Regions from separate parts of the Bacillus methanolicus genome, predicted to be linked through region 1. Evidence: riboswitches for the same ligand, from Rfam matches in the RefSeq annotation. Region 1 holds a riboswitch; the other holds the start of a gene.

Region 1 (7,940 bases):
TAACAAAATAGAAAAATCAAAGGTATAGTGGCTATAAAACATTCTTAGGCTAATCTTCGGTTCTTGGCGGCTGTAATGACATTTTTGACGGCACCTGATTTCTCATCTATTTCTTCAATGGTTCAAACTTAATTATGAAATTCGGATTTGTATAATACTGTTTATAACCTTATTTGAAGTGAATTTTCATGGTGAAGGAATACTTTGAAATAATAATCGAGCAGGAAATGACTCCTGCTCGTAAAATCTGTTCAAATAGTCATTATGCCGGATGCCCAAATCATAAGGAGTTTACAGAAGACCGGTTCTTTCTAAATATTCTCTGGCAACTTCTTCAGCACTTACACCTTCAACATTTACTTTATAATTCATCTCACGCATTTCGTCGTCAGTGATTCTAGCTTGCTCATAAACTTCCATTCTGTCTGTGCTTACAGCTGTTTCCTTTAAAAATTCTGATATGGCTGTTCCGGTAAACTCAGGATAAATATCGATTCTGCCTGATTTCAATGCATTGAATACAAAAGATGTCTTTCCAAAACCCGGTTTCAGTTCAACATTCAAATCAGTATGTTCTTCAATGAGCAGCTTATACATATTAATTAAAATTTCAGGCTCTGAACCAAGCTTCCCTGCGATCACGATATCTTTCTTTTCTTCTCCCGATAATAACGGAAGAATCATGAAGAAGATGCCTGCGGTTGTCAATACTCCCATCGTTGTGATAGTCTTTTTGAAAGAAATTCGTTCGAACTTTCACAGCAAAACATCAAAGAGAATGGCTAACAGAGCAGCGGGAATAGCCCCAAGCACGATAAGGGATGTGTTATTTCGATCAATGCCCAGCAAAATGATGTCTCCCAAACCGCCTGCCCCGATAAGGGCAGCAATGGTAGCTGTACCAATGATTAATACCATGGCAGTCCGGATTCCGGCCATTAGAACAGGCATAGCCAGCGGAAGTTCGACCTTTAGCAACCTTTTTCTGCCGTTCATTCGCATTGCCTTAGCAGCTTCTATTAATGAGGGATCTACTTCTTTGATGCCTGTATACGTATTTCTTAAAATAGGAAGCAATGCATAAACAACAAGGGCAATTATGGCAGGCACTTTTCCGATTCCAAATAAAGGAATTAAAAGTCCCAGCAGGGCAAGGGAAGGGATTGTTTGCAGCACGGCTGTAATACCAATCATCCCTTCGGCTAGTTTTTTATTTCTTGTTAGGAAAATGCCGAGCGGAATGGCTATAATGACTGCGAAAAAGAGAGCAATAAAAGGAAATTTGAATATGTTCAAATAAAGCGCTTATAAGCTGCGACTGTCTTTTTTTTAGAATTTCAGCAAAATTATTCATTTCCTCCCTCTCTTTCTCCGATTCTTTCGGCAAAATGCTGAATTATCATTTTTCTGTTTATTGTTCCGATGATCTCGCCATTTTTTCTACTGGCACTTCATCATGTTGAACCAGCAATTCAAGTAATTCTTTTAAAGGTAGGGAGGAAGGAATCGTTATGCTGTAATTGCCGGAAAGCTCTTCTGAATAGATTTCGCGCACAATTTTTTCAACCGTAATATTTTCATTGTATCGATTTTCATGGATTCCAATAAATTCTTTTACAAAATCATTAGCTGGGTGATGAAGAATATCGTCCGGCGTTCCCACTTGTACAATTTCTCCGTCTTTCATAACACAAATCCGGTCTCCAAGCTTTAGGGCTTCCTGTATATCATGAGTGACAAACACAATTGTTTTCATAATGTTTTGTTTACGGGAATTTTTATTCAATTTAAATCAGGATGAATCCTCATTGTGGGAGAAGAAGGGGATGGAGAAGAATCAATAAAACTGGCTATGAGAGAGATTCATGTGGTATTTGTAAACACTGCTTAAAAAAACAGTTTAACAAAGGGGGCCAGCCCCTTATTGGCCAGCCCCTTCGTCTATTTTGCTATTAACAGCTTGAAGTGCTTTTTTTACATCAATTAATCCGCTGCCGAAATCAATATCCTTTCCCGGGGATCCCAAATCATAGGCAGTATTTTTGATGATGTCCATAACTTCCTTGTTTGTTAACTCAGGGTTTGCAGACAGGATCAGCCCTGCAAGCCCTGCGACATGGGGAGATGCCATCGAAGTACCGGACAAGGCCGCATACTGCTGGTTGAAGTATGTGCTAGGGATTTGCACTCCCGGAGCAGATACATCAATATAATCCCCATAATTCGAGAAAGGTGCACGTTGGCCGGTGTAGCTGACTGCTGATACGCCAAGGACTTCAGGATATGCAGCCGGAAAGCTGGGCTGGCTTGAGTTATCATTGCCCGCAGCTGAAATAATGACAGCATTTTTCTCATAAGCGTATTTGACCGCTTCTTTCATGAGTGAAGAGGGCTGATAATTTCCCAAGCTCAAGTTTATTACGTCGGCTCCATGGTCTGCTGCCCAGATGATCCCTTTTGCTATATCAAAGGTCGTACCGTATCCTTCAGCTCCCATTGCTTTTATAGGCATGATTTTGTTATACCAGGTGATGCCGGCGACTCCTTCCCGGTTATTTGTTTCTGAAGCGATAATACCTGCTACGTGGGTGCCATGGCCATTATCATCATCCGGATAATCATTGTTTTCCAGCACATTGTAACCTTTTGTCAGCCGCTTGCGCAAATCCGGATGATTCAAATCAACTCCCGTATCCACAACCGCAATGATGATCTTTTCGTCGCCTCTCGTAACATCCCAGCCGGCTTCAGTTTGAATAACAGGCAAATTCCATTGATATTGCTCACGATAGAGCAGATCATTTGGAAAATCAATTTTGTTTTGCAGGTAAAGATAATTCGGTTCAGCATATATGACATCCGGCTGGCTGTTAAAATACTGGATCAGCTCTGAAGTGCTAAGTTCATTTGATCGAAATACGATCGTCGAATCCAGATATTTAACGACATTTCCTTTAATGTCACTTGTCATTTTGGCAATTTCCAAATCACTGGGATGGTGCGTAAATTTAACAGTTACTTCTCTTTGATTATAATGGCTTTCATTTTTTTTATTATGTTTAATCAGAGAGATGGAAGGGTCATTTCTCAAGTGGCTTTTAATGGTTTCCCCCATTGCAATGCTGTTGATTTGAAGAACATTCTTGCCATGTTCAACATTTTGTATATTGGCAGAAGCATTAAATCGGTCAAGGTTTGATTGGCCATTGGTATCTTTCCGATTCTGGAGCAGAAAAATTGATCCAATCAATAAAAGAATAACAATTGAAACGGTAAGTAATGGTTTTGAAATTTTTGACATAATTCCACCCCTATTATTGTTATATGATTAGCTTGTTTTTGTATGGGGGAATTTACAAAGGGAATTGATGGGAAAATAAGTGTGGAGAAACAAAAAAGAGGCTGTCTCAAACCTAAGGGTCAAACCTTTATGAGACAGCCTCCATTTGTTTTATGCTGGAATTTTATTCTTATTTCTTAATGCTGAAGGTTGTTTTTTAAGCTGGTTATAAAACAAGATACCGCTTGCCAAGAGCAGCATTCCGAATGTAAAGGTTTTAATATCAGCTGTTCCGGCAACGATTACAAATGTTGAATAAATGGTCGAGAGAACAGCAATGACAGCGTCGACTATTCTGCTTCTTTTGTTCGTGTATGTTTTGCCTGTTACTACGAGCTTCAACTGGAAGATTGACGAAATAAAGTATGGCACAAGATATGAAAGTGTAGCGATGTAAATCACGAAATCAAACGCTGCTGAAATGGAATTCGAGATCGTTGAGAATATAAACAACTGGCCAATACTGTTTGTGACAATAAGTGAAAAGATCGGAAGCCCGTTTTTGTTTTCTTTTAAAAAGGCTGGGATAAATAATCCTTGTTTTGCTGCTTGGTATGGAATTTCGGCACTTAGCATTACCCAGCCGAGCGTAGATCCAAAAAGGCTGATTAAGCCGACTCCGGCTAAAAACTTGCCTCCAATTGGTCCGAGAACGGTTTGAATGGCGTCAATTAACGGTTTTTCAGACTTGATCAGCGCTTCCTGGCTTAACATTCCCATAACAAGTGTGCTTATGCCGATATAAAGGGCAAGGGCGATAAACAATCCAAGAATTGTCGCCCGTTTTACATCAATTTGCTTTTTAGCTCTTGATGCAAATACAACAGCTGATTCTACTCCTACAAATGCCCATAATGTTGAAAGGGCAGCATTGTTAATTTGTCCAAATAGCCCGATTGTTTCACCGTTTTCACCCATTCTCGGTGCAACAAACGGAACGATGTTTGCTTTTTGGAATGCGAAAAGACCAACCAATATGAATACAAAGAATCCGAGCACTTTGGCGGATGTCGCAGCGAAATTCAGCTTTCCGGCATTTTCTAACCCTCTTAAAATAATAAAGTGCGTTCCCCACAAAAGAAGCGTACAAATTAAAAACGTTAATGCGTTGCCTACTTTTAAAGTAAAGGAACCAATTGTGAACAGCTCTGCCTCATTTGTCAGGACAGGGAAAAAGGTTGACAAGTAACCGGCGAAAGTCGTAATAATCGCAATGTTGCCGGCTAAATTCCCAATCCAGTATCCCCATGAAGCCATAAAGCCGGAAAGAATAGATGTTTTAGAGCCTGGTTTAAACAATTCTTTTGCGTAAATTTGCGGTCCGCCTGTAAGGTTTGGCTTTCTTAAGGCCAAATTTCCAAATACTAAAGAAGTCATGAGAACTCCAAAACCTGTCAGTATCCAGGCGCCAATAACCCCTGCCGGACTAGCTGCTTCTGATAACGTCCGAGGCAGCATAAATATACCTGAACCTACCATATTGCCCACTACAAGAGCGGTAAGGATCCATAAACCTAATTGATTATTTTTCCCCATATTTCTTCTCCTCTCATGTTGTCAATGTCCTCTTTGCTCAAAATAGGGGAACTATCTGCATTCGCGAATTGTCAGATCGGCAAGAAAACAAAAAAACACACCGGATGTCGGTGTTCCGGTGTGCCGTATACAACCGCATCAGACAAATGGATAGTTCATCATAGCAGCCGCTATGACAGTTCTGCACCTGTTCGGATACAGCCCCAGCTTCCATAACCAGAGAAATTATGGCGCTTCGGCGGTGGTTCCTTTCAATTGCTTCATTGAGTTTCTCTGACTCTCCGGCAATTTACTAATAAACACCGCGACCTCTACCTCATCTTGAGCTGATGAGGAACGATCTATGAAGTTACCACGAAATAGAATAAAGGCTTAGCCCAAGAAAGTCAATGAAAAAAGTATCCATAAAAACCAGGCGCTGCTTAATACGTTTACTTAAGGTTTTTTATAGTAATATTAAAATAATCGCGGTAATATTGAAAAAATCGCAAAAATAATCAAATTAACGCAATTATATTTGAAAAATCGCAATTATCTATAAAAAATCGCAAATATATGCAAAGAATAGCTGTAATATCAAAAAAATAAATGAAGAAGAAAAATGATTTGACTGAAATTGTGGTATAAAAGAGATAAACAGAGAAGAGGGTGATTGGTATGTGCGGACGATTTTCTTTGGCGGAGGATATTCATCGGTTGCAGATGCAATTTCAGTTTGAATACGAAGGCGAATTTTACCCAAGATATAATATTGCGCCGAGCCAGAATATTTTAACCGTAATACAAGGAAATAAAGGAAGGGTAGGGAAGCAACTGCGATGGGGTCTGATTCCGTTCTGGGCGAAAGATGAAAAGATTGGCTATAAACTGATCAATGCAAGAGCAGAAACGGTGGATGAAAAAGCTAGCTTTAAACATTCTCTAAAAAAACGAAGATGTTTAATCTTAGCCGACGGCTTTTATGAATGGAAAAAAGACGGAAAAACGAAGCAGCCATACAGATTTGTCCTAAAAAATAGGGAACCGTTTGCATTTGCGGGATTATGGGACCGCTGGGAAAAAGGAAATGAAATCATCTATTCATGCACGATTATCACAACTCGGCCCAACGAGTTAACAGAAAAAGTTCACGACCGTATGCCAGTTATTTTAACGAGGGAAAATCAAGACGCCTGGCTGGATCGAACGATTGAAGATACGGAATACTTGAAATCCCTTCTTGTCCCATACGATGCCGGAGAGATGGAAACATATGAAGTTTCAACATTAATTAACTCTCCTAAAAATGAAACAAAGGAAGTCATTGTCCCTCTTAATTAAAAAAGGGGCCTGCTCATAAGCAAAGGATCTGCCCCCTCCAAAACAATATACAGAGATGTGAAAAAACTGCCTCCTGCAATATGAGCTTCGGTGGCACACGATTGCAAGAGGCAGCTTGCGTTTTCACATCAAATGATTGATAAACATAGAGGCAAGTCCAAAATACGTAATAAGCGAGAAGATATCGTTCAATGTCGTAATCAGCGGGCCTGAAGCGACAGCAGGGTCAACTTTGCATCGATACAAGATCAATGGGATAATCGTTCCGGCCAACGTTCCGATAATAAGAGTAAGAAACAGCGAGCAGCCGACAACAAGTCCCAAAATCGCATTGCCTTGCCAGACAAAAGCGATCAGCGAAATTAATAGGCCGCATATCATGCCAATGATAAATCCTACTCCGAGTTCACGCATAATTAAACGGAAGATGATTTTTTTATTAATGTCGTGCGAGATCAAACCTCTTACGACAACAGCAAGCGACTGTGTTCCGGTATTTCCGGTCATTCCGGCAATCATGGGCATAAAAAAAGCAAGGGCTACTACTTTTTGAAGCGTTTCTTCAAAGCCGCTAATGATTTTGCCTGAAACAAGCCCAATAAACAAAAGCAATATTAGCCATGGGAGGCGGCGAAAAGCTGCAGTAAATGATTTCGTCTCAAAATCAATTGATTTCCCTGTTGCGGACAGCTTTTCTATATCCTCATTCGCTTCTTTAATAAAAACGTCAATAATATCATCGACAGTAACAATTCCGATTAATATGTTTTCTTCGTTTACAACAGGCAGGGCCAAAAAATCATACCGCTCGATGAGCCTTGCAACTTCTTCCTGGTCAGTCGTAACATTAACTGAAATGACGCGCTCGTACATAATGTTGAGGATAATTTCATCAGGTTCAGCGAGAAGCAAGTCCCGGTAAGATACGACACCGACAAGTTTCCGTTCCTGGTCGACTACGTACAAGTAGTTAATGGTTTCCGCAAATTCGGCAAATTCTTTAAGTTTTTCTACGGCTTCTCTTACTGTATAATTATTCCTGATCCAAACAAACCGGTTTGTCATTAAGCGTCCAGCTGTTTCAGGAGGGTATTTCATAATGTCCTGGACAATCTTTGATTCTTCCTGTTTCATTCCGGCCAGCAAGCCTGAAATTTTTTCTGGCGACAGGTCATCTAAAAGAGAAGCAAGATCATCATTGTCCATTAAATCGAGAACCTTTCCGGTTTTCTCGATTCCAAGTTTATTTAAAACCTCGATTTGTTTTTCTCTGTTTAATTCTTCTATTAAATCAGCAAGCTGGTCGATGTTTAAATAAAGAAGAAAACGTGTTCTATGCTTCTCCGGCAGATTTTCATATAACTGAGCAATATCGTATGGCTGGAGTTCGTCCATTATAGCTTCGAATACTTTCTTCTTGTTTTCTTTCAATGATTTGATGATTTGAAGAGTAATTTGATCCTCTGTCATGTTTTTAATCATGCTTTTCACGCTCCTTCCGCCGGTTTTTCTGCTTCCTAGTTATTATAAGGAATTTATCTTTTAATGGAAACGATAGTATAAGAATAATATAAAGTAAATAATGGATTGCTTTATCTACAGTTTATGAGCTCGAAAAGGAATGGCTCATATCCGTACACGCTTTTTGAAAATAATTGGCATTGAATACAATAAGTTTTTTGAAAACTGCATGAATGAGATAAGATATTTTTTTCAATTTTTGTTAAAATATTAGATACGATGA
Region 2 (7,940 bases), on a different contig from region 1:
CTTTTTGTTAAACTTCGTCGCTTCCAAAGAAATTGCGGAAGGCCTGGATTGTTGTATCTCGGTTTAACGCTGCAATTGAAGTTGTTAACGGAATGCCTTTAGGGCATGATTGAACACAGTTTTGTGAGTTTCCGCAGTTGGCAAGACCTCCGTCGCCCATAATCGCTTCAAGTCGTTCAGCCTTATTCATTGCACCTGTTGGATGGGCATTAAATAAGCGAACTTGCGATAATGGGGCAGGTCCGATAAAATTTGACTTGCTGTTTACATTTGGACATGCTTCAAGGCAAACACCGCATGTCATACACTTAGATAACTCATATGCCCACTGGCGTTTTTTCTCAGGCATGCGCGGACCAGGTCCAAGGTCATATGTGCCGTCAATCGGAATCCATGCTTTCACTTTCTTCAGCGAATCAAACATGCGGCTCCGATCAATCTGCAAATCGCGGATAACCGGAAATGTCCGCATTGGTTCTAGGCGGATCGGCTGTTCAAGTTGATCTATAAGAGCTGTACAAGATTGGCGCGGCTTTCCGTTAATGACCATCGAACATGCTCCGCACACTTCTTCCAAACAGTTCATATCCCATGTTACCGGTGTTGTCTTTTCACCTTTCGCATTCACCGGATTCCGGCGAATTTCCATTAATGCGGAAATAACATTCATATTTGGACGGTATGGCAGTTCAAATTCTTCTTGGTAAGGGGCTGACTCAGGATTATCTTGGCGTGTGATGATGAAACGAACCGTTCTCGTTTTAGTCTCAGACATACCTTATTATTCCCCTTTCTTTTTCGAATAATCGCGTTTGCGAGGCTTGATTAAGGAAGTATCTACATCTTCGTAATGGAATGCAGGCGCTGAATTTGCGTCCACAAACTTCGCCATTGTTGTCTTCAAGAAATTTTCATCATCACGTTCAGGGAACTCAGGTTTATAATGGGCTCCCCGGCTTTCATTTCGATTATAGGCCCCTAATGTAATGACCCGTGCCAATTGCAGCATATTTTTCAGTTGTCTTGTAAAGACTGCACCTTGGTTGCTCCATTTAGCAGTGTCATTAATATTGATATTTTCATAACGCTCCAACAGCTCAACAATTTTCTCATCTGTTTTTAACAGCTTATCATTGAATCGGACAACGGTTACGTTATCAGTCATCCATTCACCAAGCTCTTTATGGAGGACGTAAGCGTTTTCTGTTCCATCTAGAGACAAAATATGATTCCACTTTTCTTCTTCTTGCTTCACATATCGGTCAAACAAAGAAGAAGAAATAGCATCAGAACTCTTTTCTAAACCGCTAATGTATCTAACCGCCTTCGGACCGGCAACCATGCCGCCGTAAATCGCAGATAATAACGAGTTTGCTCCAAGGCGGTTTGCACCATGCTGTGAATAATCACACTCACCTGCTGCAAACAATCCCGGAATATTTGTCATTTGATCATAATCAACCCACAGTCCGCCCATTGAATAGTGAACGGCAGGGAAAATTTTCATCGGAACTTTGCGAGGGTCTTCGCCCATAAATTTTTCATAGATTTCGATAATTCCGCCAAGCTTAATGTCAAGCTCTTTTGGATCTTTATGGGAAAGATCGAGATACACCATGTTTTCACCGTTGATTCCAAGTTTTAAATCAACGCATACATGAAAGATTTCCCGTGTAGCAATATCACGCGGAACAAGATTTCCGTATGCCGGATATTTTTCTTCGAGGAAGTACCATGGCTTTCCGTCCTTATAAGTCCAAACACGCCCGCCTTCACCGCGTGCAGATTCACTCATCAGGCGAAGTTTGTCATCCCCGGGAATCGCTGTCGGGTGGATTTGAATAAATTCACCATTCGCATAGTAAGCTCCCTGCTGATATACGATCGAAGCAGCTGAACCGGTATTAATTACAGAGTTTGTTGATTTTCCGAAAATAATCCCCGGACCGCCAGTCGCTAAGATCACCGCATCAGCCGGAAATGATTTGATTTCCATGGAAGTTAAGTTTTGAGCAACAATTCCTCGGCAGATTCCTTCGTCATCCAAAACTGCTCCAAGAAATTCCCATCCTTCATATTTCGTAACGAGGCCTGCCACCTCATGTCGGCGCACCTGCTCGTCCAATGCATAAAGCAGCTGCTGTCCGGTTGTTGCTCCCGCATATGCTGTGCGGTGGTGCAATGTTCCACCAAAGCGTCGGAAATCCAACAAGCCTTCCGGAGTACGGTTAAACATAACACCCATCCGGTCCATTAAATGGATAATCCCTGGCGCAGCTTCACACATCGCTTTTACAGGGGGCTGGTTAGCAAGGAAATCTCCTCCATAAACCGTATCGTCAAAGTGTTTCCATGGAGAGTCGCCTTCCCCTTTTGTATTAACAGCTCCATTTATTCCGCCTTGGGCACAAACAGAGTGAGAACGTTTAACCGGTACTAGAGAAAACAACTCCACCGGAGTTCCTGCTTCCGCAACTTTGATCGTTGCCATTAAGCCAGCCAGACCGCCGCCGACTACAATAATCTTCCCTTTACTCATTGAGGTTCACTCCTATTCGTAGTCCGTCCATTTTTCATTCTATTATCTTGATTTTTTTAAATAAATGCTGTTAGGGCACGAATTCCAACAATTGAAAGAGCTACAAAGATTCCTAACGTTACGTAAGTAGAGATTTGTTGGGAACGAGGCGATACTGTTACTCCCCAGCTGACCAGGAATGACCATAATCCATTCGCGAAATGGAAAATGGCAGAAATAACACCAATAACATAAAACCAGAACATGAACGGAGTTGATAAAATGTTCTCCATCATCTGGAAGTTAACTTCTGCTCCTAGAGCTGCAGCAACGCGTGTTTCCCAAACGTGCCATGTAACGAAAATAAGTGTAATGACCCCGGAAACGCGCTGAAGCAAAAACATCCAGTTCCGAAAAAATCCAAATCTGCTTACATTATTTTTCGCAGTAAATGCGATATAAAGTCCGTAGATTGCATGAAACAAGAGCGGCAAATAAATCACAAATATTTCGAGGAAAAGACGGAATGGCAGACTCTCCATAAAATGAGCAGCTCTGTTAAAAGATTCTTCTCCTCCAGTAGCAAAATGGTTTACTACAAGATGTTGCGTAAGGAACAGCCCTACCGGAATTACCCCGAGCAATGAATGCAGCCTGCGGTTAAAAAATTCTCGATTTCCTGCCACGAACTTATCCTCCTTGGTTTTTGACTGATGTTCAGGTTCTCTCTCCGCTCACCACTATCGGAACGCAACCTTATCATCATTGTATAAATATTTTTTACATTTATGTGACATGTTCATTTTACTCTCATCGACAAAGAGCGTCAAGAAAACGGATACAAAAATCCATAAAATTTTTTTGAAATATGTTGATATTGAGAATAATATAAACAAAAGCTTTTATTCCAAATTAAAATCTGATAATTCTATTATATTAAAATAACAAAAAATTCTTTTTGACTTCCTCTCTTTTTCAATAAATATATGCTAATTTTGCGGGTAAATTGTATATAATATATTCATAGAAAGAGGGGAAGAGCATTGAGTGAATTATTAGCGACAATAAAAGAAGAGGACGCAGATTCTCCTGTTGTTTCTGCTTTCGGCTATGAATTAATACGTGACATTCTTCTGCCTGAGCTGCTTGGAAAAGATGCATCCGATATTTTGTATTGGGCCGGAAAACGATTAGCAAGGCAATTTCCGTTAGAAAATTTCGATGAAATGCGTGTTTTTTTTCAGAAAGCAAGCTGGGGAACCTTGATTATTACAAATGAATCCAATAACGAACTTGAAGTAGAATTAACAGGCGGCATAATTTCTCAAAGACTGCAGTCAAAAAAAGATATTTCTTTTCAGCTTGAAGCCGGTTTTATCGCCCAGCAAATCGAACAGCAAAAACAAGTGATTGCTGAAGCGTTCGAACACCCGCATAAAAAGGGATCAAAGGTGCAATTTACGGTTAAGTGGGATAAGAAAGACATCGTAAAGCCATGATTTTATTAATAAAGGGTCTGACCCTTTGTTTGAGTGTCAGCCCTTTTGTATTTCTTTTTGAAGATCTGCGTTACGATTTAACAGCCGATCCCGACAATTCAAATGCTTGATGAATTGCTTCTGCTGCCTTGACCATCTGGCTTTCTTCAATCACTGTCGATACTTTAATTTCTGATGTACTCACCATTTTTACTTGTATTCCATTTGAAGCAAGCACTTCAAACATTTTAGCAGCGACTCCGGGGTTAGAGATCATTCCTGAACCGACAATTGAAACTTTTGCTAATCCCGTTTCTGATTCAATCCCTTTGTAGTTAAGCAATTTCTTATTGTTTTCGAGGACGGCCATTGTTTCTTCTAAATCGCCACTCTTAATCGAAAAAGATAAATTTGTTGTTTCAGCTTCAGTTACACTTTGGATAATGATATCAACATTAATGTGATGTTGAGCAAGTGTTGTAAAAATAGTGGATAAACTCGTTAACGAGTTTGGCAATCCTAAAACTGTTACTCGTGTGATTTCGTCTTCAAATGCTACTCCCCGGACAACAAGATTTTGTTCCATTGTTACTTCCTCCTCAATGATCGTTCCTGCTTCTCGTTCCATACTGGAGCGCACCTCCAAAGGAACCCCGTAATTTTTGGCAAATTCTACTGCTCTCGGATGAAGGACGCCTGCCCCAAGATTCGCAAGTTCAAGCATTTCATCATAAGAAACAGAAGAAAGTTTCCGAGCAGACTTTACATAGCGCGGATCGGTTGTAAAAACCCCTGTAACATCGGTGTAAATGTCACATTTATCGGCTTTCAGAGCTGCAGCGAGTGCTACGGCTGTCGTATCGGATCCACCTCTGCCAAGAGTCGTAATTTCTCCTTGCTCATCAATACCTTGGAAGCCGGCTACGACGACGATTTTTCCTTCATTTAGCTGTTTTTGAATTTTTTCGGTTTCGATATTGGTTATTCTTGCATTCCCGAAAACAGGCTCAGTTTTGATGCCTGCCTGCCATCCAGTGAAGGAAATGGCTTCATAGCCTTTTTCTTTCAATGCCATAGCCAAAAGCGAAATCGTCACCTGCTCTCCGGTTGTAAGAAGCATATCCATTTCGCGCTTTGCTGGATGTGCAGAAATTTGTTTTGCTAAATTGACAAGCTCATCTGTTGTTTTCCCCATTGCCGAAACAACCACAACAACGTCATTTCCGTTCATTTTTTCTTCAATTACCCGATTGGCAACGTTTAAGATGCGCCGAGCGGAGCCAACAGATGTTCCTCCAAACTTTTGGACAATTAATCCCAATTTTTTCCCCTTCTTTCTATAAAGTTCATTAAAGGAGTGCCGCCATTCTATAAATAATTAGTTTTCACTATGAAGCTGTTTTTAAATTAATAAAATAAAAACAGCAATGAGATAGCTACCTCATTGCTGTGAAAAACGTAAGAAAAAATACGCAGACACAGTGAGATAGCTCTCCAAGGCGGCAACGCCCTGACAATCCGGCATCTCTTAAATGCAGGACCAGCAAAGAAAAAAATGAGTTTTTCTTCACTTCGGCGAACATTCCCTTTCAAAGCTTTTCATTGAAGCCCATTCTTCTCTAAGCTTTTACTGATGAAGTTCGCACCTCTATCTTCACTTTAATGCTCTAAAGTGATTAAACTATAAAATTTTTTTCAGTATAACATACGCCCCAATTTATGACAATGTCATTCCTGCAATTTTTTCATCAATTCTTTTGCGACATTTGACGGAATTCCGGCGGAAGTAAAGTCCTCCATTGTTGCTTCTTTCATTTTTTTTACGGAACCAAAATGTTTGAGAAGCAGCTTCTTCCGTTTCTCACCAATACCCGGAATGTCGTCCAATAACGATTGAAAAGCACTTTTTCCCCGCAATTGGCGGTGAAATGTAATCGCAAACCGGTGAACTTCGTCTTGGATCCGCTGCAGCAAATAAAATTCCTGGCTGTTCCGTTTTAGTGGAACAACAGCAAGTGGATCTCCAAATAATAGTTGCGATGTTTGATGTTTTTCATCTTTTGCTAGTCCGGCAATTGGCATTTCTAAGCCAAGTTCATTCTCAAGCACGTCCCTGACAGCTTCAACATGGCCTTTCCCGCCATCGATAATAATCAAATCCGGCAAAGGAAGATTTTCTTTCAATACTCTTGTATATCTTCTTCGGACAACTTCCCTCATTGACTCATAATCATCAGGTCCTTGTACAGATTTAATTTTATACTTTCGATATTCTTTTTTCTCAGGTTTGCCGTCAATAAAGACAACCATAGCAGAAACAGGACTTGTTCCCTGAATGTTCGAATTATCGAAAGCTTCAATCCGGCGAGGTGTATAAATTCCAAGCTGACTGCCTAAATTTTCAACTGCTTTTATTGTTCTCTCTTCATCCCGTTCAATGAGCGAGAACTTTTCCTGCAAGGCAATCTTCGCATTTTTCTCAGCCAATCTTACAAGCTCTTTCTTTTGGCCCCGCTTCGGCCTTATGACTTTTACTTCCAGTAGCTTTTCCGCCATGTCCGCATCTACTGTGTCTGGAGCTAGTATTTCTTTTGGTTTAAAATGATTTGGTTTCGTATAAAATTGCCCCATAAATGTAAGAATTTCTTCCTCAGGTTCTTTGTAGAGCGGGAACAACGAAACATCCCGTTCGATCAATTTTCCCTGCCTAATAAAAAATACTTGAACGCACATCCAGCCTTTTTCTACGGCATATCCAAATACGTCCCGGTCGGTGAAATCGGTCATCGTCATTTTTTGTTTTTCCATTGTCGTTTCAATATGCGCAATTTTGTCGCGGTATTCTTTCGCCCGCTCAAAATCAAGCTCTTCGGCCGCTGCAGTCATTTTTTCAGCCAATTCCTGTTTGATCTCTTTATAGCCGCCATTTAAGAATCGGGTAATTTCATCGGTAATTGTTTTGTATTCTTCTTCATCAACTTCTTTTACACAAGGGGCAAGACATTGTCCCATATGATAATACAAACAAACCCTGTCAGGAAGGGTAGAGCACTTTCGCAGCGGATAAATCCGGTCAAGCAGTTTTTTTGTTTCATTCGCGGCTTGAACGTTAGGATAAGGTCCAAAGTACTTTCCTTTATCTTTCGTTACTTTTCTTGTCGTGATAAGCCTTGGATGCCGCTCGCCGGTTAATTTGATAAACGGGTAGCTTTTATCATCCTTCAGCATGACATTATACTTTGGATCGTGTTTTTTAATTAGATTCATCTCAAGGATTAGAGCTTCAATATCTGAAGATGTAACGATGTATTCAAAGTCTTCAATTTCATTTACAAGCCGAAGTGTTTTGCCGTCATGGGAACCGGTAAAATAGGAGCGGACCCGATTTTTCAGCACTTTTGCCTTGCCGACGTAAATAATCGTTCCTTGCCGGTCTTTCATTAAATAACAGCCGGGCTGATCCGGCAAAAGTGCAAGTTTATTCTTTATTGTTTCATTCATCATGTTCACCCCCTGATGTATGTTTCCATTTATATAACGTAATCTCGTTATAAACCGGATCAAATAATTCATTTGATTGAAAATGTTGTACTTTCACAATATTGTTTTCAACATCGACACCTTGCTGTTTAAAACCTTGGACAACCTTATCTGTAAGTAATATTTCTTTATCGGAATAATATCCGGCATCATGCACAAATATATTGTAAGTTTGAACACGTTTATGAGAAAAGGGAACATTTAAATAGTCAAATACCCTTGTTTCCTCCCAAGTATAAACGATAAATGGATTTTTATAATGATTCAAAAACTCTGCCGTCTTGTATATTGCAGGCTTGTGAGTTGCCTGTTCTTTTATAAGTGATGCTGCATTGAAGCATTGCAAGCATAAAATAAAAATACAAAGGAGTACAACTGGCATATGGTTTCTCTTTGCCAGTACA

The links. Region 1 has a riboswitch for lysine ahead of C0966_RS15425 (amino acid permease). Riboswitches for the same ligand answer to the same signal wherever they lie in the genome.
Region 2: it holds a riboswitch for lysine, as region 1 does, so the genes downstream of both, C0966_RS10760 (aspartate kinase) here and C0966_RS15425 (amino acid permease) in region 1, are expected to answer to the same signal.

The regions. Positions count from the first base shown of each region.
Region 1 covers NZ_PNFF01000002.1:750,580-758,519, forward strand. The annotation lists gene C0966_RS15400 (CBO0543 family protein) at 1-28, shown strand, start outside; partial or broken gene C0966_RS15410 (ABC transporter permease/substrate-binding protein) at 304-1,354, opposite strand; gene C0966_RS15415 (hypothetical protein) at 1,412-1,786, opposite strand; gene C0966_RS15420 (S8 family peptidase) at 1,922-3,301, opposite strand; gene C0966_RS15425 (amino acid permease) at 3,452-4,876, opposite strand; lysine riboswitch at 5,020-5,198, opposite strand; gene C0966_RS15430 (SOS response-associated peptidase) at 5,534-6,196, shown strand; gene mgtE (magnesium transporter) at 6,320-7,678, opposite strand.
Region 2 covers NZ_PNFF01000001.1:2,137,616-2,145,555, forward strand. The annotation lists gene sdhB (succinate dehydrogenase iron-sulfur subunit) at 8-775, opposite strand; gene sdhA (succinate dehydrogenase flavoprotein subunit) at 782-2,539, opposite strand; gene C0966_RS10750 (succinate dehydrogenase cytochrome b558 subunit) at 2,596-3,204, opposite strand; gene C0966_RS10755 (YslB family protein) at 3,562-4,017, shown strand; gene C0966_RS10760 (aspartate kinase) at 4,088-5,317, opposite strand; lysine riboswitch at 5,476-5,655, opposite strand; gene uvrC (excinuclease ABC subunit UvrC) at 5,725-7,497, opposite strand; gene C0966_RS10770 (hypothetical protein) at 7,490-7,940, opposite strand, start outside.